DNA from 2 places in the Thermomicrobium sp. genome. Region 2 is predicted to be linked to the other one. Evidence: riboswitches for the same ligand, from Rfam matches in the RefSeq annotation. Region 2 holds a riboswitch; the other holds the start of a gene.
What was found. A riboswitch is a leader RNA that binds a small molecule or an ion and turns the genes downstream of it on or off. The one in region 2 is predicted to bind cobalamin.
Positions count from the first base shown of each region.

Region 1: another riboswitch for cobalamin. It lies ahead of ACWIVK_RS09705 (prenyltransferase/squalene oxidase repeat-containing protein); the one in region 2 lies ahead of ACWIVK_RS05460 (ribonucleoside-diphosphate reductase subunit alpha).

Region 1 is NZ_JBRBZA010000058.1:32,068-42,879, forward strand. Features, by position in the region: gene tmk (dTMP kinase) at 1-338, shown strand, start outside; gene ACWIVK_RS09670 (cyclic-di-AMP receptor) at 347-679, shown strand; gene ACWIVK_RS09675 (zinc ribbon domain-containing protein) at 702-1,322, shown strand; gene ACWIVK_RS09680 (NAD(+)/NADH kinase) at 1,308-2,171, opposite strand; gene ACWIVK_RS09685 (bifunctional 4-hydroxy-2-oxoglutarate aldolase/2-dehydro-3-deoxy-phosphogluconate aldolase) at 2,249-2,890, shown strand; gene recO (DNA repair protein RecO) at 2,905-3,723, shown strand; gene ACWIVK_RS09695 (purine-nucleoside phosphorylase) at 3,686-4,555, shown strand; gene ACWIVK_RS09700 (hydroxyacid-oxoacid transhydrogenase) at 4,695-5,981, shown strand; adenosylcobalamin (AdoCbl) riboswitch at 6,391-6,532, shown strand; gene ACWIVK_RS09705 (prenyltransferase/squalene oxidase repeat-containing protein) at 6,665-8,170, shown strand; gene ACWIVK_RS09710 (hypothetical protein) at 8,167-9,102, shown strand; gene ACWIVK_RS09715 (hypothetical protein) at 9,105-10,100, shown strand; gene ACWIVK_RS09720 (ABC transporter ATP-binding protein) at 10,097-10,812, shown strand, end outside.
Region 2 is NZ_JBRBZA010000029.1:11,002-21,813, forward strand. Features, by position in the region: gene ACWIVK_RS05430 (CapA family protein) at 1-672, shown strand, start outside; gene ACWIVK_RS05435 (metal-sensitive transcriptional regulator) at 909-1,220, shown strand; gene ACWIVK_RS05440 (heavy metal translocating P-type ATPase) at 1,239-3,767, shown strand; gene ACWIVK_RS05445 (ATP-binding protein) at 3,819-5,588, opposite strand; gene ACWIVK_RS05450 (DNA double-strand break repair nuclease NurA) at 5,585-6,736, opposite strand; gene ACWIVK_RS05455 (glycosyltransferase) at 6,755-8,062, opposite strand; cobalamin riboswitch at 8,619-8,803, shown strand; gene ACWIVK_RS05460 (ribonucleoside-diphosphate reductase subunit alpha) at 8,951-10,812, shown strand, end outside.

The DNA of each region.
Region 1 (10,812 bases), on a different contig from region 2:
TGGCTTATCAGGGGGCTGGGCGCGGTCTGGACGAAGGATGGCTCCGCGAGTTGCACCGGGTCGCGACGGGCGACTTGTGGCCCGATCTGACGATCCTGCTCGATGTTCCGGTGGAAGTCGGCCTGGCTCGCCGCCGGGCTGCCGCGACGGCGATCACGCGGCTCGATCAGGAAGAACTCGCCTTCCACCAACGGGTACGCGACTGGTACCATGCCGCTGCACAGCGCGACCCTCAGCGCTGGCGTGTCGTCGATGCGACATTGCCGCCTACGGCTGTCGCCGACGTCGTCTGGACAACGGTGACGGAAGTCATGGAACGGGGAAGACATTCACCATGACGATCCCCATGAAGCTCGTCATCGCCGTCGTGCAGGCACGCGATGCCGACAGGCTGCTCGAGGCGCTTCAGCACGAGGGGTTCCGCGCAACCCGGATCAGCAGCACGGGAGGATTCCTGCGCGAGCAGAACGTCACGCTGCTGATGGGTGTCGAAGCCAACCAGCTCGACGAGGTCCTGCGCCTGATCAAGGCCCATTGCTACACGCGCACACAGTACGTCAATCCCTTGTTCCCGATCGTGGAATCGGGCGAGTTCTTCGTTCCGCAGCCGATCGAGGTCGAGGTCGGCGGCGCCAACGTCTTCGTCGTTCCGATCGAGCGTTTCGAGCGCCTGCCCTGAAGCGAGAGGATGGAGCACAGCGGTGGAACAGCTCGTCGCTCAAGCAGCGCATCTCCTCATCGCGTTGGGCGGTGCCTACTATCTGGCGCTCTGGTTTGCGCTCGTCGTGTGGACGTTCCAGGACATCCAAACACGGACCCGGAGCGTCATCGCCCAAATCTTCGCGACGTTGCTCGTCGTTCTTTTTTCCGTCCCGGGCGCATTGCTCTATCTCCTGATGCGCCCGCGCGAGACATTGGAGGAGCAGTACGAGCGGGCGCTGGAGGAGGAATATCTGATCCAGGACCTGGAAACAGTCGGGCGCTGCCCTCATTGCCGACGGCCGGTGCAGGACGACTTCCAGTTTTGCCCCTACTGTCGAGCACCGTTGAAACAGCTCTGTATCGCCTGTGGCCGTCTCCTCAGCTTGGATTGGCCGCACTGCCCGTACTGCGGTACCCGACAGCCGACCGAGGAAGGCGAGTTGACCGTACAGGAGCGTCGCTCGCCGCTCGAGGCTGTGCAGCGCGTTCTGGGACGCACTCCGAGCGGGCGACAGCCGGAGAGGCCCCTACCGGAGGACGAGGCGACCACGCTCCCACCTGGCTGGTCGCGGAGCAGGCGGGAAAACGAGCCGGATACCAGCGAGTTACCGCGCGCCTGATGGTGTGTCGGCATTCCGGGTTCGCCGGCTGGGCTGGGCCTCCGGACGGATTTGGAAATTGAACTTGCTGCGGAACGCCTCGTAAAAGTTCGTACCCGGCAGCACCACGAGACGGAACGGTTGCTTGCCCCGTCGCACCCGGACGAGATCGCCCTGCTCCAGGGACGCGACCGGCTCTCCGTCGATGATCAGGCGTGCTTCCCGGTCGCTCACGTAGACCTGCTCGATCGTCGCCTGTTCGGGGACGACGAGCGCAATGCGGATCGGCGAGTGCGGACAGATCGGCGTCACGGCGAACCCATGCACCCCGGCAGTCAGCACCGGTCCACCGGCAGCCATGCAGTAGGCCGTACTTCCCTGTGGGGTAGCGACGATCATGCCGTCACCCGGATAGGTGTTGACGAACTGACCGTCGATGTAGAGTTCGACTTCGATGAGCTGGTATCCGGCACGAACCACGACGTCGTTGATCGCCCAAGCATCGACGAGCACGCGTCGCCCGCGTTCCAGTTCGACGGCCAGCGTCGGGCCCTCTTGGACGTGGTACCGGTCATGCACCAACTCGTGCAACGCCTGTTCCCATCCCTCTCGTTCCACCAAGGCCAGAAAGCCGACCCGGCCGACATTGATCCCGAGAATCGGAACCTCGGGATAATGGTGCGCGACGCGCATGATGAGCCCGTCACCACCGATGGCGATGACCGCGTCGAGTTCTGGCCAAACCACCGGAAGGGCTTCTTCGCTCGCGATCTGGCACTGGTGCGCAGCGAGCCAATGCTGGATCCGGTCAGCCAACTCGGCTGCCTCAGGCTTGCCGTGCGCCGCCACGACGCCGAACCGTCGTGCCATCGTGAGGACTCCTACTCTCCGCCGACCCGGCCCGCTACACTCGATGCGAATGGTACCCGAGCGGAAGGGGGAGCGACGTGAACTGGATCGAAACGTACCGGCTGATCGCCGTGATCCGGCTCGATGACTTGAGCTGTGCCGAGGAACTCGCCGAAGCCTTGCTCGAGGGTGGAGTGCGTGTACTCGAGTTCACCTACACGAATCGTGAAGCTGGCCGTGCCATCGAAGTCGTGCGGCATCGTTTCGATGGATCCTGCCTGGTCGGAGCAGGGACAGTCCTGGATGCAGAAACCGCTCGTCAGGCGATGTTGGCTGGGGCACAATTCATCGTCACCCCGACCCTTCGGCGAGAAACGATCGAGATCTGCCGACGCTATTCCATCCCTAGCGTGATCGGTGCTTTCACCCCGACCGAAATCCTCAGCGCCTGGGAATGGGGTGCCGATTACATCAAAGTCAACCCGGCCAGTCTCGCGGGGCCGAGCTACTTCAAGGACGTGTTGGCTCCCTTGCCGCAGGTGAAACTGATCCCCTCGGGTGGCGTGACACTCGAGACCGCACCAGCTTTCCTGGCAGCCGGTGCCGTCGCCGTGGCGGTCGGCAGTCATCTGGTCGATCGCGCGCTGGTTGCGCGACGAGACTGGGCTGGCTTGCGGGAACGCGCCCGCCAATGGGCGGAATTGGTCGCTCACCCGGATATCGGCGTTCCAGCATCGTGATCAGCGAGCGAGGCATGGCCGAGACGACCAACCACCGCATCCGGCTTTACCATACCGAGGCGATCGTCCTGCGCCGCCGCGATCTCGGCGAGGCCGACCGGATCTTGACGCTCTTCACCCCGAAGGCGGGAAAACTCCGAGTCATCGCCAAAGGAATACGTCGGCCGCAGAGTCGCTTGGCCGGCCATCTCGACCTCTTCGTGCGAACCCAAGTTCTCCTCGCCCGAGGACGCGAACTCGATATCGTGACGCAAGCGCAGCTGGTCGAGCCGTTCAGCGGACTGCGCCAGGAACCCTGGCGCGCCGGCTGGGCCGGTTACCTCGCCGACCTGACCGATCGCGCGACCGCAGACGAGGATCCGCAACCGGCACTCTACGACCTCCTGCTCGAGTGTCTCCGACTGCTCGCCGAGTTGCCCGATCCTTTCGCGGTCGTCAGACGGTTCGAGATGCGGCTGCTGGTTCTCCTCGGCTACCGCCCGGAACTCGCCGTCTGCCCACACTGTGGGAGAAAGCTGACGCCAGGGCGGCTCGCCTTCGCGCCGGATCAGGGTGGCATCCTCTGCAGCGAATGCATTGGACACAGTGCTGGAGAAGTCCCGCTCAGCGTCGGAGCCGTCAAGGCATTGCGCCTCCTGCTGGCCGATCACTGGCAGGAACTCGCCCGCCGACCGCTCAGCCTCACCTTGCGTGGTCAGATCGCGAGTGCCCTGCGGGCAGCGCTCCAGGCACACATCGGCGACATCGCTGCTTCCGCCGACGTGGCGACACTCTTGCAGGAAGAGGGGCGCGGTGATGGACATTCTCCATCCCTGGCAGGAACGAGCAGCTGAGCGAGCGCAGGCCCTCGCCCAGCGTTATCACCACACTCCCGATGCGCTGATCGTCCTCGGTTCCGGGCTAGCGAGTCTTCCCGAAGACGCGCGTGTCGTGGTGCGCGTCCCACTCGACGAACTCACCGGTATCGCTGCCCCGGCCGTCACCGGTCATCCACGGGAGTTGGTGCTGGCAGACTGGAATGGGCACTCGATCTGGTTTTGCCTCGGTCGCTATCACCTTTACCAGGGTCTCTCGGCTGCCGAAGTCGCGGCGCCGATCGCCCTCCTCGCCCATCTGCCCGGTCCGATCGTCATCCTGACCAATGCGGCCGGCTCCTTGCATCCGACCTTCGCACCGGGCGATTTCGTGCTGCTCCGCGATCACCTCTTCGTTCCCGGTTTGGCCGGTCACCATCCGCTGATTCCACCGGCGGGACGGGTTCGCTTCTTCAGTCTGCGCGATGCCTACGATCGCCATCTCCGCACGGTAGCCCGTACTGCTGCGACTCGACTCGGCCTGGAACTCCCGGAGGGAACGTACGCCATGGTCGCTGGGCCGACCTTCGAGACGGCAGCCGAACTCAGCTGGTTGCGAGCCGCTGGGGCTGATCTGGTCGGCATGTCGACCATCCCCGAGGTGATCCTGGCGCGGGCGCTCGGGTTACGCGTCCTGGCCATCTCCGTCGTGACCAACCTGGCGATTCCCGAAGAGCCAGCGATCCCGACGCACGAAGAGGTGGCGGCCATCGGGGAACGAGCCCGGCCGCGTCTTCATCGATTGCTCGGCTGCTTCCTCGACCAACTGGCCCAGGAAAGCGATGCCGTCCCGGGCCCCGAGCATCGCTGAGCGACGTCCACGCCGTGATCGACAAACCCGGGCACAGCACCAGTACGCTCCGCGCTGGAGAGCACACGCTCCTCTTGACGGCTGGTTCCACCTGGCCGACGATGATGCCGCCTGTTGTGTTCCGGAAGGAGCATCCGGCATGAGCGCGAGCCTGACCCAGACCGTCATCGCCATGGATCTCGTCCCGTTCCGTTTCGGGCCCGGCGCGACCGCTGACGTGACCGTGGAACTCGAGCGGCTCGGGGCACGCCGCGTCCTCCTCGTCACTGACCGTCATCTGCGACAGCATGGCCTGATCGAGCCCGTCGAGGCAGCGATCCAGCGCGCTGGTGCGGAAGTGGTCGTCTTCGACCAGGTGCACATCGAGCCGACCGATCGCTCATTGCGCGATGCCATCGCTTTTGCCCAACGCGTCCAGCCGGACGCCTTTGTTTCGCTCGGAGGTGGGAGCACGATCGACACCGCCAAAGCGATGAACCTCTTCACGTCCTACCCGGCTGACCTCTTCGACTATATCAACAAGCCGGTCGGGAGGGGCAATCCGGTTCCCGGCCCACTGAAGCCGCACCTGGCCCTCCCCACGACCGCTGGCACGGGCAGCGAAACCACCGCGGTGATCGCCCTCGAACTGACCGATCGCCGGTTGAAGACCGGCATCTCCCACCGTTTCATCCGGCCGACCATGGCGATCGTCGATCCGCTCAACACGGTCACCTGTCCCCCGATGGTGACCGCGTTCGCCGGGCTGGACGTCCTCTGCCACGCGATCGAATCGTATACAGCAAAGCCGTATCACGTTCGTCCTCGACCGGCCAGCCCAGCCGAGCGACCAGCCTACATCGGGTCCAACCCGGTCGCTGACCTCTGGAGCGCGCAGGCTATCCGCTGGGGTGCACGGTATCTGCGGCGAGCAGTCTACAACCCGCTCGATCTGGAGGCCCGCACCTTCATGGCGCTCGCCAGCTTGACGGCCGGTATCGGCTTCGGGAACGCTGGGGTCCACATCCCACACGCCATGTCCTACCCGATCGCCGGGCTCGTCCGTGACTTCTTCCCGCCCGACTACGAGGTCGACGAGCCGCTCATCCCGCACGGCCTGGCTGTCGTCGTGGGCGCACCGGCTGGTCTCCGCTTTACGGCACCGGCCTGGCCCGAGCGACACGCTGAAGTGGCCGAGATGTTGGGGATCGACACTCGCGGTCTGCCGGTCCGCGCCGCTGCCGAAGCGGTTGCCGACGCGCTCATCCAGCTCATGCGCGATCTCGGTCTGCCGAGTGGTCTCGCGGAACTCGGCTTCACCGAGAGCGACATTCCGGCACTCGTCGAGGGAACGCTGGCCCAGCAGCGCATTCTGGTGAACAGCCCACGGCCAGTCGATGAGCGCGCTCTGCGCGCCATCTACCGCCAAGCGATGCGGTACTGGTGAGCCTTGTCCAAAGCTCTTTCATCATCAGCGCCTGCGCCAGCCATCGAGATGGGCGGTACCGCAGAGTCATTCTATTTTCGACGGCATACCGACTGGTCGAGCCAGGAGCAGCCGTGATCGTCCGCCTTGTTCGCGCCGAGAGCAGGTGGTTCCGACCGACCAAACCATGGCTGGAAACCTGGCGCATTCCCGTCTGAGGCGCACCGAGCACCATCACCGGGAGGTCCTGTGCCGTGTGCGAGTCGAGAGTCGAGCGGGCCAGGAACTCGATCGCTGGCCCGGAATGTGCCCAAGCGGGCTTGACAACGGGGCCACGAGCTTTCACAATGTGCGCAGCCGATCGATCGGCGCTGCACCTTGACAGGATGTGCGAGACGGCGGCGGGTGCGAGCGGGAGCGCAGCAGCGCGTTCCGTTCGTCCACACGGGGGAACACCGGTGAAAGTCCGGGGCTGTGCCGCAACTGTGACGTCGCACCAGTCGGTGCGACGAAGCCAGGTCTACCGTCGCCGCCGTGTCCGACCCGCCTCGAGCCAAGGGGGGAGGACGCCGGTGATGCACTGTGCCTCGATGCAGTGAACCATTGGCAGCCCGCCCCGCGCGGGCTGTCCTCGTTTTCCCAACACGGACAAGTGGGTGCGGTTTGGATCGACCTCGGTCGACGCGACGAGGGAGGAGTGAGGTATGCGTCGTCTCCTCGCTATTCTGACCGTTTTGTTGCTCGTTCTCGCACCAGGAATGGACGTTTCTGCGAATCAGTTCACGGTTGGCCGCGCGCTCGCGGGGGCAGTGACCTGGCTCACCGCCCAGCAACGAGCTGATGGCGGCTTTGCCGGCTTCACGGGCGAGAGCGATCCGGGCATCACGGTCGATGCAGTCCTGGCTCTCGCCTCGGTCGGCATCGACCCTGGCTCGGTGCAGCGAGTCGGAGGGACGAGCGCCATCGCGTACTTGGAGTCGGTCGCGGCTCGCTACAGCGAGCAGCCGGGCGGTGCAGCCAAGCTGATTCTCGCCGCTGTCGCGAGCGGGCGCGATCCACGCGCGTTCGGCGGTGTCGACCTCGTCGATCGCCTGCAGCGTGCTTACGACAAGGCGAGCGGACTCTACGATCAGCAACTCTTCAGCAACGCGTATGCGCTCCTCGCACTCGTTGCCGCCGGAGCACCGGTTCCCGAGCGAGCGATCCAAGCAGTGCTCGAACGGCAAGCTGCCGACGGTAGCTGGGCCTGGGACGGCAGCACGCAACTGGGCGCAGGCGACTCGAACACGACGGCACTAGTGATCCAGGCGCTCGTTGCCACTGGCCAGCGCGAGCATCCGCAGGTACGACAGGCCCTCCTGTATTTGCGCAGCGTCCAAGCCGCGGATGGCTCCTTTGCCTACCAACCCGCTGATCAGCTGGTAGGTGATGCGAACTCGACTGCGCTCGCCGTCCAAGCACTGTTGGCTGCAGGCGAGGAACCGCAATCGCCGTCCTGGCGCTTCGCACTCGATGCCCTGGCACGCTTCGCGAACCCCAGCGGTGCGCTCCGTTGGCGCGACGATGCCCCGGACGATAATCTGTTCGCCACCGTGCAAGCGATCCCTGCGCTGGCGCGCGAGGCCTTTCCGCTCCGCGGCATCGCTCTCCCACTGACCCGTGCTCGCGTGCCGCTCGAGACCACTCAAGAAGGCTGCCGGTTCTTCCCGGAGACCGGACACAGTTTGTGCGGCCCGTTCCTGGAGACGTGGGAGCAGCGCGGAGAACTGGCCAATTTCGGCTATCCGATCACTGGTCCGTTCTTCGATCCGCAACTCCGGCTGCTCGTCCAGTACACCGAGCGCGCGCGCTTCGAGTTCCACCTCATGCCGGACGGAAGCACACTCGTGATGCTCGGCCGGCTCGGGGCTGAGCGGCTCCCAACAGTACCACCCGAACCATTCGCGCCAGCTCAGCCAGGCGATCCGGCAGCCTGCACCTACTTCGCAGCGACGCAGCACAACATCTGCCACGGTTTCCGCGCCTATTGGGAACAGTACGGCGGTCTCGAGGTCTTCGGTTATCCGCTCAGCGAGGAGTTCGTCGAAGACGGGATGGTCGTACAGTATTTCGAACGCGCCCGCTTCGAATGGCACCCCGGCCGATGGCCGGAGCGGCACGATGTCTTGCTGACCCGGCTCGGCGCTCGCATCGTCGAGGAAAGCTCGTGACTCGCACGTCTCGCCTGCTTCGCCTCCTCCTCACGCTGCTGCTCGCGCTCGCGTTTGCGGGCGCGGGCAGCATGACCTCGCACGCTGAGCGGCCAAATGGCGCTGGACTGGTCATCCGCTTCGGCGATGGCCGAGTCATCACTGCATACGTCCAGTTCGAGGAACCGACCATCACTGGCATCGAACTCCTCCAGCGCGCTGGCGTTCCGATCACGGTCGCCCCGTTCGGTGGACTGGGGCTCGCCGTTTGTGCCATCTCCGGCGAAGGATGTCCAGCGGAGGACTGTTTCTGTCGAGCCAAGAGCCAGCCCGCTTGGTTCTGGCACTACTACGGGCTCACGCCGGACGGCAGCTGGGTACTCCACCCAGTCGGTGCTTCTAACCGGATCGTCCGCGACGGCGACGTGGACGGTTGGTCATGGACAGCCACAGAGAGCGGTCTTCCCTCTTTGACGATCGAGGAGATCGCACGCGCGCATGGCATCGAGCGCTCGTCCAGTCCGCCTGCCGCCACGCAACCGACTGCACCGCCAGTCCCCTCGGTCGTCATCGATCCGACCGAGCCAGCGGTGAGCCCGCCCGTGCCTCCAGTGCCGAGCCCAGGTCAACCGGTAGTCGGACCTCCCACGGCCCAGCCGGACAGCCGCGAGACTGGTCCCGCATCCTCCTCGACAGTCGCGCCCACGTTGCCGACTCCGACTCTCGGGATACTCTCCCCGACGCCGCCGACTGGTGCCGAGGTACAGCCAACGGTCTCCCCGACCGCTGCAGCGCTCGCTGCTTCCTCGAGCACCCCGAGCCTCGAGGTGACGCCATCTACGGCCGTGGCCGATAGCAACGCCACTGGTCCACCCTGGGGCGCACTCATCTTCACGAGTCTCGCGGCAATCGTCCTGCTCACGTACTCGTTCGCCCGCTGGCGGAGGCGGTGACCATGAACGCGATCACCTGGTTGCTCTGGGCACTCGTGCTGGTGCTCGCGATCTCCGTGACGCGCAATCCGTTCTACTTGAGCCTGGCAGCGCTGGCCGTAGCGACCGTCTGGATCGCAGTCGACACGGCGCGGCCGCTCGGTCGGCAGGCGCCTCGCCTACCGCTCCTGGCTGCGGGCTTTCTCCTGCCGTGGAGCACAGCCGTCAATGCGCTGCTCGCCCACATCGGCGATCGCGTCCTTTTCCGACTTCCCGCCTGGCCGGTCATCGGCGGGCCCATCACGCTCAATGCGGCACTCTACGGCTTCCTCACCGGCATCGCTCTGACCACGGCACTCGCCGGAACGACTCTGCTCCATGCCGTCATCGACCGTCGCCAGGCTCTGCGCGCGATTCCTCCCAATCAGCGTGTGCTCGCGACCACCCTCGCGATCGCCCTGAACGCGCTCCCCGCCTTCGCGACCGCAGCACGCGATGCGATCGAAGCGTCACGCCTACGCGGCTTGGCCCTGCCACGCTGGAGGCAGCTCCAGATCGTCTTGGCGGCGATCCTCTATCGTGGTATCGACTACAGTCTCGCCACCGCTGAGGTACTGGAGACGCGGAGCTTCGCTGCGCCGCACCGGGCGACGCCCGCTGCGCAAGCCGGTTCACTCGCGATGCTCCTCGCCAGTTTCGCCGTCATCGGGGGCAGCCTGGCTGGCAAACCAAGCCTCGCTCTGGCCGGGGTTGCCGGACTGTCCATCGGTGCGGCGCTGATCGTCCACTCGACCTGGCGCAATCTCCGCGCGCTGCATTGGTCACTCGCGACCGGCGTGACGGTGTCGCTCTCGCTCGCAGCGGCGACGCTCCTCGTCTTGTCGCTCCGCGACTCCGCTGCCGACTTGGCGTACTCGCCTTATCCGGTCTTGCGCTGGCCGGGCTTCTCGCCGCTCGCCGGGCTCGCCTTTCTCCTGCTCGCCTCGCCGGCACTCTTTCTGCGAGGATCCGCGCGATGATCGAGGTGGAGGCCCTCCGCTACCAGTACCCCACAGGCCGGCATCCAGCACTGGTCGCCCCGCATTGGGCAGTGGAAGCCGGTGAGTTCGTGCTTTTGGCCGGCGAGACAGGTTCGGGGAAAACGACCTTGCTGCGCAGTCTCGTTAGCCTGGTTCCGCACTTCTATGGTGGATGGTTCGGCGGGCGTGTCCTCGTCGGTGGACGCGACACGCGTCGCCATCGCCCAGCCGATTTGGCTGGGGTGGTGGGGTACGTTGGTCAAGAGCCCGAGACCCAGACGATCCTGGATCGCGTGTGGGACGAGATCGCCTTCGCGCTGGAGAACCTCGGTCTCCCACCGCGCGTCGTCGCTGCCCGCGTCGAGGAAGCACTCGATCTCCTCGGGCTCGCTCATCTTCGCGATCGGCCGATCGAGACACTTTCCGGCGGTGAACGACAGCGACTCACACTCGCCACTGTCCTCGCGCTGCGACCGCAACTGCTCCTCCTCGACGAGCCGACCTCGCAGCTCGACCCGTGGAGCGCCGAGACAGTCCTGGAAGTCTTGCGCCGCCTCGTCGACGAACTGGGGATCACAGTCGTCATCGCCGAACACCGGTTGGACCGCCTGCTCGGGAGTTGTACGCGGCTTACGTTGCTCGAGGGCGGGAATATCGTCGCCGACGGCTCGCCCCAGTACGTTGCCGAATTCTTGCCCGATCCACCGATCCT
Region 2 (10,812 bases):
ATGTTGGAGACGCTCGATCGCGCTGGGATCGCTCGTGCCGGCGCTGGGCACGATCTTGTCGAGGCACGCCGGCCAGCCCGATTCGTCGTCGGCGGCCTTTCCTGCGCCCTCATCGCGGTCACTGACAACGAGCCGGAGTGGGAAGCGCGACCCGATCTGCCTGGTCTCTTCTATGCCCCGTGCGATCCGGCTGATCCGCGCTTCCGCGATCTCGGCGAGCTCGTGCGGGAGACCGCGCAGCGGGTCGACGTGGTGATCGTCTCTTATCACTGGGGGCCGAACTGGGGTGAGCGACCGCTGCCCGAACATGTCCGTGCCGGGCGCATCCTGCTCGAGGCTGGTGCACGCATCGTGTACGGCCATAGCGCGCACATCACGCGTGGCGTCGAGTTCTACCGCGGAGGCGCGATCCTCTACAGCTGTGGCGATTTCATCGATGACTACGCGGTCGATGAGGTCGAGCGCAACGACGAGTCGTTCGTCTTCCTCGTAGTGCTCGACGGAAGCGCTGTCCGCGAAATCCAGCTGGTGCCGACGGTCATCGTCGATTTTCAGGCCCGTCGCTCCGATCCGTTGCGCGCGGCTCGCCAGTGCGAACGAATGCGCCGTCTATGCGCCGAACTCGGCACGCGTGCCGAGTTCGCGAATGGCGGGTTACGTCTCTTACCGTGACCGGGGTCGACCTGGTCGTGCTCGGCCGTTCGTCTCGATGGCGGTGGCGAGTATGGGCCGCCTGTCTCGTCAGCGTGCTCTTTTCCGTGACACCGATCTCTCGCCATTCGAGTGGACGATGGCTGAAACCGGTGGAGATCACTCATGAGCGCACGGCTGGCGTCGTTCGTTGTCGGCTCGACGGCGGTCGTGTATGCTGAAGACGGAAGATACCCGAGGGGGGTATACGAGAAGTGATGAGCGAGCGACGAGAGGAAACCAGCTGCGAGCGACGAGTCGATTCGTACCGTGCGGACAAGGCGCGCATCCTCGCTCGCTTGCGCCGGATGGAAGGTCAAGTGCGCGGCATCATCAAGATGGTGGAAGAGGATCGCTACTGTGTGGACATCCTCGTGCAGCTTTCGTCCGTGATCGCAGCTGCCCGGAGCGTCGGTCTGGTGCTTTTAGAAGATCACATCCGCGGTTGCGTGCTGGAAGCCGAGGACAAGGAAGCAGCCATCCAAGAACTGACGGAAGCGATCGAACGCTTCACCCGTAGCGTGGGCTGAACGAGCGAGGGGGATACGATGAGCGATCGGAGGGAAGAGCGACCAGCCGAGTCGGCTCCAGTCGTGCGCCTCGCCATCGAGGGGATGACCTGCGCTTCCTGCGTGCGCCGGGTGGAGCGAGCGCTGGCCTCGGTGCCGGGTGTCGCGGAAGCGAGCGTCAACCTCGCGACTGAAGAGGCAGCAGTGACGTTGAGTCGGCCAGATGTCGCGGTGGAAGAACTGACCGCGGCGATCGAGCGCGCTGGCTACCACGCTCGGCCGCTCGCGACCGTACCCGCAAGTGACGCAGAGGCCGAAGCGACGGTCGAGTTGGCGATCGAGGGGATGACGTGTGCCTCGTGTGTTCGCCGCGTCGAGCGAGCACTGAGCCGGGTGCCTGGAGTAGTCGAGGCGAGCGTGAACTTGGCGAGCGAGCGTGCGCTGGTCCGGTACGATCCCCGCACGACGAGCCTCGATGCCTTGATCGGTGCTGTCGAAGCGGCTGGCTACCACGCGGTGATCGTGCCGACTGTTGCGGTGGACGCCGAGGCGAGCGACGACACGGAGCAGCGTCGTGTGCGTCAGCTGCGGCGGCTGCGCGACGAAGTGGTTCTGGCTTGGGCGCTCGCCCTGCCGGTCGTGGTGCTGAACATGTTCGTGCCGCCGTCGCGGTGGTCCAGCATCGTGCTGCTCGCCGCGACGCTCCCGGTGTGGGGCTATTTGGGGCGCCGCTTCCACCTGGCGGCATTGCACAATCTGCGACACGGCCAGTTCACCATGGACACACTGGTCAGCTTGGGGACGAGTGCTGCTTTCTTCTCTTCTCTCGCCAGCACGCTTCCGGCCCTGTGGGCACCGCACGGACATGTCGGTCACACCTATTACGACGTCGCGGCAGTGGTCATCGCGGCGATTTTGCTGGGTCGCTATCTCGAGGCACGGGCGCGGGGGCAAACGACGTCGGCCGTGCGGCGACTGCTCGGATTGCAGCCGAAGACGGCGCGCGTCCGACGCGGGGGTCGTGAGATCGAGATTGCCGTGCACGAGGTCCTGCCGGGTGATCTCGTCGTCGTGCGGCCTGGCGAGCGGATTCCGGTCGATGGCTTCGTCGTCGAGGGACGCTCGGCGGTCGACGAGAGCATGCTGACTGGGGAAAGCTTGCCGGTCGAAAAGGGCCCGGGTGATCGCGTCTGGGGCGGGACGCTCAACACCACGGGGACCTTCGTCCTCCAGGCGACCGCTGTCGGGCAAGCGACGGTGCTCGCGCAGATCGTCCGTCTCGTCCAGCACGCGCAGGGCTCGAAGGCTCCCATCCAGTCCTTGGTCGATCGCGTCGCGAGCGTCTTCGTGCAGGCGGTGATCGTGATCGCGCTCCTCACCTTCGCAGCATGGTGGCTGATGACCGGTGACCCATTGCGGGGGTTGTTGCCAGCTGTCGCCGTGCTCGTCATCGCCTGCCCCTGCGCGATGGGACTGGCGACACCCACGGCAGTCATCGTGGGGACAGGTCGTGGTGCGGAACTCGGCGTGCTCGTGAAGCGTGCCGAGGTCTTCGAGCGCATGGAGCGGCTCACGACGATGGTCCTGGACAAGACCGGCACGCTCACGATCGGGCGGCCGACCGTCACCGACGTCGTCCCGCTCGCCGGCTGGAGTGCCGAGGAACTCCTGCGACTGGCCGCGGCAGCGGAATCGCGCAGCGAGCACCCGCTGGCGCAGGCGGTCATCGCGGCAGCGAAGGGGAACGACGCGACGGTGCCGGTGGTGGAGCGTTTCGAAGCGTTCCCGGGCCGCGGTGTGGAGGCGCTGGTTGCAGGGCGTGCGCTCCTCGTCGGGACGATGCGCTTTCTCCAAGAGCGCGGCATCGCCGTCGATCCGGCCAGCGAGGAAGCAGCAGCACTCGAAGCAGCTGGCAAGACGGTGATCGTGGTGGCGGTCGATGGTGCTCTCGCGGGTCTCATCGGGCTCGCTGATCGGCCGCGCCCGGAAGCGCCGACCGTCGTGCGCGCGTTGCGGGACCGTGGTCTGCGCATCGTTCTTTTGACTGGCGACAACGAGCGGACGGCGCGCAGCATCGCACAGGCCGTCGGAATCGACGAAGTCCGGGCCAATGTCTTACCTGAGCAGAAGGCGAGCGTCATCCGTGCGCTCCAGGAGGAGGGCCAGATCGTCGGCATGGTCGGTGACGGGATCAACGATGCACCGGCCTTGGCGCAAGCGGATGTCGGGATCGCCATGGGCAGCGGGACGGACGTTGCGCTCGAAGCCGGTGACGTCGTGCTGGTGCGACCGGACCTGCGTGGGATCCTGGTCGCCCTGGAGCTGGCTCGACGGACACTGGCGACGATCCGCTGGAACCTGTTCTGGGCGTTCGCGTACAACACCGTGCTCATCCCTGTCGCGGCAGTTGGGCTGTTGAACCCGATGCTGGCTGGTCTGGCCATGGCGTTGAGTTCGGTCTTCGTGGTGACCAACTCGCTGCGCTTGCGCCGGTTCAAGCCGGCTGGTTGGGGAGAACGAGAGCCCAGCCAAATCGGTGCCGAGCGCGGTGCCCTCGCCGCGCGGTGACGGCGCGACTCCGCGTCGTCGCGACCGCTCGAGGAGGGTGGCACGACTGGGTCAAACCGGCGTCGCTGTCACGAGACCGTTCGCGGTCAAGAATTCTCGGACATCGGTGAACGCGTTGAAAAAGAGCGGTGTCCCGGCGAAGGACAGCGGCGAGACGGGGCCGACGGTCATGAAGGAGTAGACGCGACTCGTTGGATCGAAACTCGAGTGTGGGTCGCGGAAGAGACGATACAGAGCGAGCGCGTGCTCGTCACCTCCGGCGAAACTCTCCAGAGCGCGATACTCTTGACCGAGCCCCAGCCCGTAGCCGAAAAAGGCGATGCGGAGCTGCGAGACGATCTCGGGATGGAGACTGGCGAGCGATTGGCTGATGACCAACCAACCGACCCCGTACTTCCGTGTCGTGCGCACCGCATCGATGAGGAGTGCGCGGATTTGCGCTCGGGGGGATTCGGGGTCGAGATAACCCGTGGGTGCCAGGCGGTGCGCTTCGTCGATCAGGATCAGGGTGTTGAGATTTTCCGACCTAGCATAGGCCTGTTCAGCAGCAGAGCGAATCCCCTCCAAAAGACGCCGAATCACGATTTCCTGGATCGTCTCGTTCCAGAGTACCGGCTCGTGCCGGTCGGCAGAATCGGCTCCCGACAGATCGAGGGAGACGATCAACCGATCGCTGGGTCGGAACAGCCCATCGAGGACCCGCTCGATCGTGCGAGCGCGTGGATTCCCGCGGTCACTGAAGAGCAGAGCCAGCGGTCGCCAGGAGTGCGTGTAGAGTTCGGCACGATCGACTCGCTGCAGCATGTACTGGAAACGGGCGCGCGCTTCCGCTGACCGGTAGAAAACGCGCTGAACCTGCTCGTCGCTCAGGATCGACAGCACCCGTTGGAAAGTCTTCAGCTGGTGCAGTTCAGCCAGTTGCACTCCTTGCTTGCGCAGATGCTGCGCGATCTCGCGGGCAGCGAGTTGACGGTTTTCGCGGACACCGAAGGAAAGCTTGTCAAAGAATACGGAGGACACGAGCAGCTCTTCGAGCAGTTCCCAGCGGTCGAGGATGAGGTCGCGAGCCGAGAGGACAACGGCGACGCGGCCCAACGAGTCGTGCAGGATGGTGCGAAGCGGAAGGGGGAAGCCGCTTGGTGCGGATCGGTCACGCAAGTCCTTGCTGAATTCGCCTTGCGGATCGACGACCAGGAGCGCCATCTCCGGGTGCCGCGCGTAGGCGAGCAGCAGCATCTTGGCCAGGACGGACTTTCCCGACCCGGTCTTACCGAAGATGCCGATGTGGTACGCCTCGCCGGCTCCGCGGGGTCCTCGGTCGAAATGTTTGAACCAGAGCGGAAGCTTGGGTCCCGAACCGTAGACGCGACCGAGATAGAAGAGGTCGGCCCGAGCGTGGGCGAGCAACCGATCGAGGACGTCGTCTCCGACAGCGAAGATCGGTGTGCCGGTGGGAGGGACCGTGCCGAGAATCGACGGGCGGAAACCGGTTCCATCCTCCGCGAAAACAGCGCTGATCGCCAGCATACCTTGATGGGTGTCCTGTCGCTCGCTCACCGCGTCGATCCGTCCACGCTGCCGAATCAGGCTGCGGATCGTCGGATCCTCGTGCCACACATTGCGCAGGACGATCTCGGTAATCTGGCCGAGCGCGTAATGCCGCACCCCGTCCTGGATGAAGGGCAGGAGGACCAGTTCGCCGACCAACTTGCGCCGGGTCGCTGCATCGAGCAACTCCAGCGTGAGCTGGCCCGTGGATGAGGGGGAGCCGAGCACCCCGATCGGTTCGCTACCATCGTGCAGCAGGGCAATGCCGCTCATGGCGATGAGAGCGATTCGCTGCGGTAGCTCTCCAGTGCGAGAAAGACGTCGTCGAGCACAGGATACCTACGCGTTGCTGCCTCGCGCACCGCATGCCGGAGCGCTCGCGTCGCGCGACGGAGCGAGCGCACCATTCGGTCAGCCAAGTAGAGGGGAAACGGCTCCCGGAGCCTCCCACTCGCGCTCTGGTAGTGAACCGCTTGGAGCACGCTGGCCAATCGGCCGGTATCGACCGCGACGGACTCGTGCAATTCGAGGCGGAGCGCCGGCAACCAAGGATGAGAGCGCACATAAACCACGCGGAGTCGATCGACCGCGCGCAGCACCCGCTGGATCGGTGAGCTGGCACGCAAACGAAGGCTGTCTGGCAAGAGATCGAGACTGAATGCGTGGGGGCGCCGACCAGTGGTGACCGGGAGCGGCCAGGTGAACTCCCCTGGAGCGAGCAGGACAGTCAGGAGCGCTCGGTCGTCGAGCCGTTGGTCGAGGCCGAGCCGATCAGCGAGATCGCGCCGTGCGGTGTATTTGGGCACGCCGACCCAGCAGCGCGGCGGATCGGCTGAACACAGGACACGAGCGAGGTCTTCGAGCCGGTCGGGCAACGTCTCGAGGAAACCGCGTGCCGCTGGTGACGGTGGTTCCCGACGAGCGAGCGCGCGCAACGCCTGATCGAACGCGATGAGCGGGGTCGTGAGCGACCCATCGAGGAAGACGACGTCATGCGGTGCGCGGGCCGCGAGTTCGAGTTCGCCCGCCGCCATCAGCGCGCGCGCCAACGCATCGTTGGCCTCGTCGTGTGGCGCGAGTTCGACCGACAGCGCGTGACGGGGTTCTGGCCAGAAGCGCTTTTCGCTGGGCGGCGTCAACCCCTCGACAGCAAGCGCGCCAGCAACCAGAAGATCGTGCGCGAGTAACCGCTCGACCGCGACCGAGCCGTCGACACCGCAGGTGGTCGGCGTCGGGACTGCTGGAAGATCTCCCAGCGTTGCCAGCAGCCGTTCGCTGGCTAAGACCTGCCGCCAGCGCTCGCGCTCGGCCCGCTGGCTCGTGAGTTGCTCGATGACCGAGCGGCTCAGCTCCGGCGCGCGACCGAGGAGTTCCTCGACGAGTGCGGCGGGGAGGTCGACGAAGATGCGCGTCTGGCTCATCGCTCCGTCCGCTCGTGCTCAGCTTTGGGTCGGGCGCAAAACGGGTTGCTTGGTCCGCGCGAGTTCCGCGATCAGGCGTGCGGCCTTGCGCCGACCGTCGACTGCCTGGATGCGTGCACTGGCAGCTGCGAGCCGAGCCTTGCGTTCCTCGTTGGTCAGGAGGTCCTCCAAGGCGCGGAAGAACTCGTCGTCCGTGAAGCGATACGGGTGGAAGCGGAAGCCGAAGCCGCACTCTTGGATGCGCTGCGCGTTGTCGTGCTGGTCCCAGAAGAGCGGTAGTGCCAGCATCGGCTTGCCGAAGTGCATGCATTCCGTCGTCGTATTGTTCCCACCGTGCGTGATCACGGCGTCGACGAGCGGGAGGATCGACGGCTGGGGAAGATACTCGTCTCCCCAGATGTTATCGGGGAGACTGAGCTTCCCCTTTTGCGGTCCTAAGCTGATGATGACCCGATAGTCGGTCCGGCCGAGAAGATCGACCAAGCGTCCCATCAGTTCCGGCTCGGCCGAGCCCAGGCTGCCCAGGCTGACGTAGAGCAGCGGACCGCCCTCACGCAGGTGCTCCGGCAACTCGAAGGGTGGTTCCGTATCGCGCACCGACGAGTCGATCCGGTGCCAGACCGGCGCGAGCGGCTGTGACCGCGGGTAATCCAGTTCGGCTGGGTAGAGGTAGAGATCGAGCCAGGGGCTCTCCCAGATGAACCCGAATGGCGGTAGCGGCGGGGCGCCATTCTCGCGGCAGAAGGTGTCGAGCTCTTCATGCAACGGACCGACTGCGTCCCAATACTCCCGGCGCCAGGCTTCCCACTGCGAGCGATCGTTCGTCGGCAACCCGCTGAGAGCAGGTGGGAGGTCCGGATCGGGGATTTCCAGCGGGTTGCACGACACGATGCGAACCCAGGGGACACCGGCCGTGACGACCGCGGGAAAGGCGACGACGTTGTCCTCCACGATCGCGTCGGGACGCAGCTCGGCGAAGATCTCGCGCAGCCGCGGCTCGACGTACAGGGCGCCGTCGATGAGCGAGCGCCAGATCGGCGCGGTCAGGGTGCGGATCTGTTCGAAGGTGCTCTCCCGGAAATGCGGTGCGGTATTGGCGATGAAATCCTTCCAGAACTGCCCGGGCTCCTCCGGCTGCTCGGGAGGCGGCGTCAAGCGCATCAGACGCTCTTCGAATCCCTTGGCTTCCAAGGTGCCCGCGAACGATTCCTCGACGACGAAAACGACCCGCAGGCCGAGTTCCTGGAGCGCTCGACCGATGCCGATGCAGTTGTTCGTCGGCCCGTAGGCACCCTCGGGGAAGAATACGACGGTCAACTGCGCCATCCGCATCTCCCTTCAGTCGCACTGTCCTGCGTTGGAACGATCATAAGCTGACGCACTCGCGCGTGTCCAGTCGTGGCGAACGACAGTTAGCGGAGTCGAGGCCCCCGCGCTGGTCCGAGGCGGGCCAGTCGCTCGATGAGGACGGCAGGAGCCGTCCAGCTCGCTTCTCTAGTTGCCGCGCCGAGGGGGCGCGACAGTTGGCCGGTCCTGCCGCCCGCGTCGGAGGAGCGGTGTCGCCGTGTAGGAGTACCGCTTCCGCCTTGCGGAGGTCAGTACTCGCGTTGTCGCTCGTGCCATGTCGTCACGACTTCTCGGCAGGCTCGCGGTGCCTGCACAGCGACTGAGCGCTGGTCACCTACGGCTGCCTCGCCGTCGTCACGCGGAACGAGTGCGTGCGACGCATCACAGCGGACAGCAGGCTGCACTGGCGTGGTGGACTCGACCATGGTGCCTTTCTGGAACATCTTGTCAGCACGGTGCTCGATGCATACACTGGGAGGCGTGACCACAAGATGTAGGGGTTCGGGAGTACCGGAAGCCCTGTATCTTGTGGCATAGCAGCGAAAAGCGGACGGGTGCCGGGAAGTCCGGTGCAAATCCGGCGCTGCCCCGCAGCGGTGAGCGGGGACGAAGGCTGCAGCCGGTCATCTTGACCGGGGCCACTGGCGGGAGACCGCTGGGAAGGCGCAGCTGGTCGGTCGATCCGCAAGCCCGAAGACCGACCCGTCCGCTCGGATCGGTACCGCGCCTCGCGGGTGGGCGCGGGCCAGAGTCGGTATCGATCCTGCGCGTTAGGCGTGGGATGCTCGACCCCGGGGGAGCATCCGGTCGGTGCCGCTCTGCCCACTCAGTCGCGCGAGGCGGCCGGACAAGCAGGAGGGCGGTGCGATGGTCTCCCTGGTGTCGAGTGCGCTCGATCTCCGACCGATTCCACGGGACGAAGCAGCCGAACTGGATAGTCGCATCTTGAAGTGTCTCCAGCAGTTGCCCGATCGGCCCGAGGCCGAGCGGGAAGCAGCGGCGCTGCTGCTGGAAAAGATCGCCCGCGAGGCGGATGACGGGACGCCCCTCCCCTATCCCGAGCATTTCCGGCGATTCGTCGAGCGAGGCATCGCGCGTGGCGCCCTCGATCCGCGACTTCGGACCTTCCAGCTCGATGTCCTCGGGCGGGCGCTCGACCCGGCGCGTGACGCACTCCTCGGTTATGCGGCGCTGGCGACGCTGGCCGATCGGTACCTGGTGCGGGATCCGGAAACGCGTCAGCTCCTGGAGCGACCACAGGCGCTCTTCATGCGTGTGGCGATGGGGCTGGCGCTGGTCGAGCCGCCCGAGACTCGGACGAGCTGGGCCCTGCGCTGGTACGACCTGATGAGTTCGCTCCGGTATCTGCCGAGCACGCCGACACTCTTCAATGCGGGCACGCCGCACCACCAGCTGGCCTCGTGCTACCTGGCGGAGGTCGAGGACAGTCTGGAAAGCATTTTGGGTTCGGCCTACGAGTTCGGGATGCTCGCCAAGTATGCCGGCGGGATCGGTACCGCCGTGACGCGCATCCGGGCCACGGGTGCTCCCGTGCGGGGGATCAATGGGGCGAGCGGTGGGCTGATCCCGTTTCTGCATCTGTACGATGCCCTGATCGCCTCGATCAGTCAGGGTGGTCGCCGGCGCGGCACGATGTGCGTGTATCTCGAGCCGTGGCATCTTGAGGTGGAAGCGTTCCTCGATCTTCGCCGCAATGCCGGTGATCCCTACCGTCGTACCCATCAGCTCAACACCGCGCTCTGGATCCCCGATGAGTTCCTGCGGCGGGTCGAGACGGACGACGTCTGGTACCTCTTCGATCCGATCGTGGCGCCCGAGCTCCCGGATCTCGTGGGTGCCGCCTTCTCGGAGCGTTACCGAGAACTCTGCCGTCAGGCAGAGGCGGGGATGCTCCCGCGGCGCGCCTGGCGCCGCCTGCCTGCCCGCGAGCTGTGGTTGGCCATCTTGGCGAGCCTGATGGAGACTGGACACCCCTGGCTGACCTTCAAGGACGCTGGGAACCTCCGTTCTCAGCTGCGCGGGATCGGTGTCATCCACTCGAGCAACCTCTGTACCGAGATCTTCCTCCCGACCAGTCGCGAGGAGGTGGCGGTGTGCAATCTCGGCAGCGTGAACCTCGCGCGCCACTGCTCGCCGAACGGCGAACTGGACTGGGAGCAGCTGGCGCAGACGGTGCGGCTAGCGATGCGGGCACTCGACAACGTCATCGATGCCAACCTGTATCCTTCGGAACGCGCAGCGCGTGCCAACCAGCGCAATCGTCCCGTGGGGCTCGGCCTGATGGGCTTCGCCGAGCTCTTGGCTCGCCGCGGGCTGTCGTACGCCGAGCCAGCAGCGGCGGAGCTGGCGGACCGCATTGCCGAGTTCCTCAGCTATCACGCCATCATGGCCAGTTGCGCACTGGCCGAGGAGCGAGGCGCATTTCCCACCTTCGCCTCCTCCCGCTGGGCAGCTGGTGTGCTCCCGATCGATACCCTGGATGAACTCGCAGCCGCTCGTGGCTTCCCAGTGGAGGTGGACCGCAGCCGGCGACTGGACTGGGAACCGCTTCGCCAGCGTGTGCGGCGCGGCCTGCGCAATGGTGCCGTGATGGCGGTGGCACCCACCGCGACGATCGCTTTACTGGCAGGGACCACCCCGAGTCTCGATCCGTACTATGCGAACGTCTTCAGTCGGCAGACGCTCTCCGGGAAGTTCCTGGAAGTCAA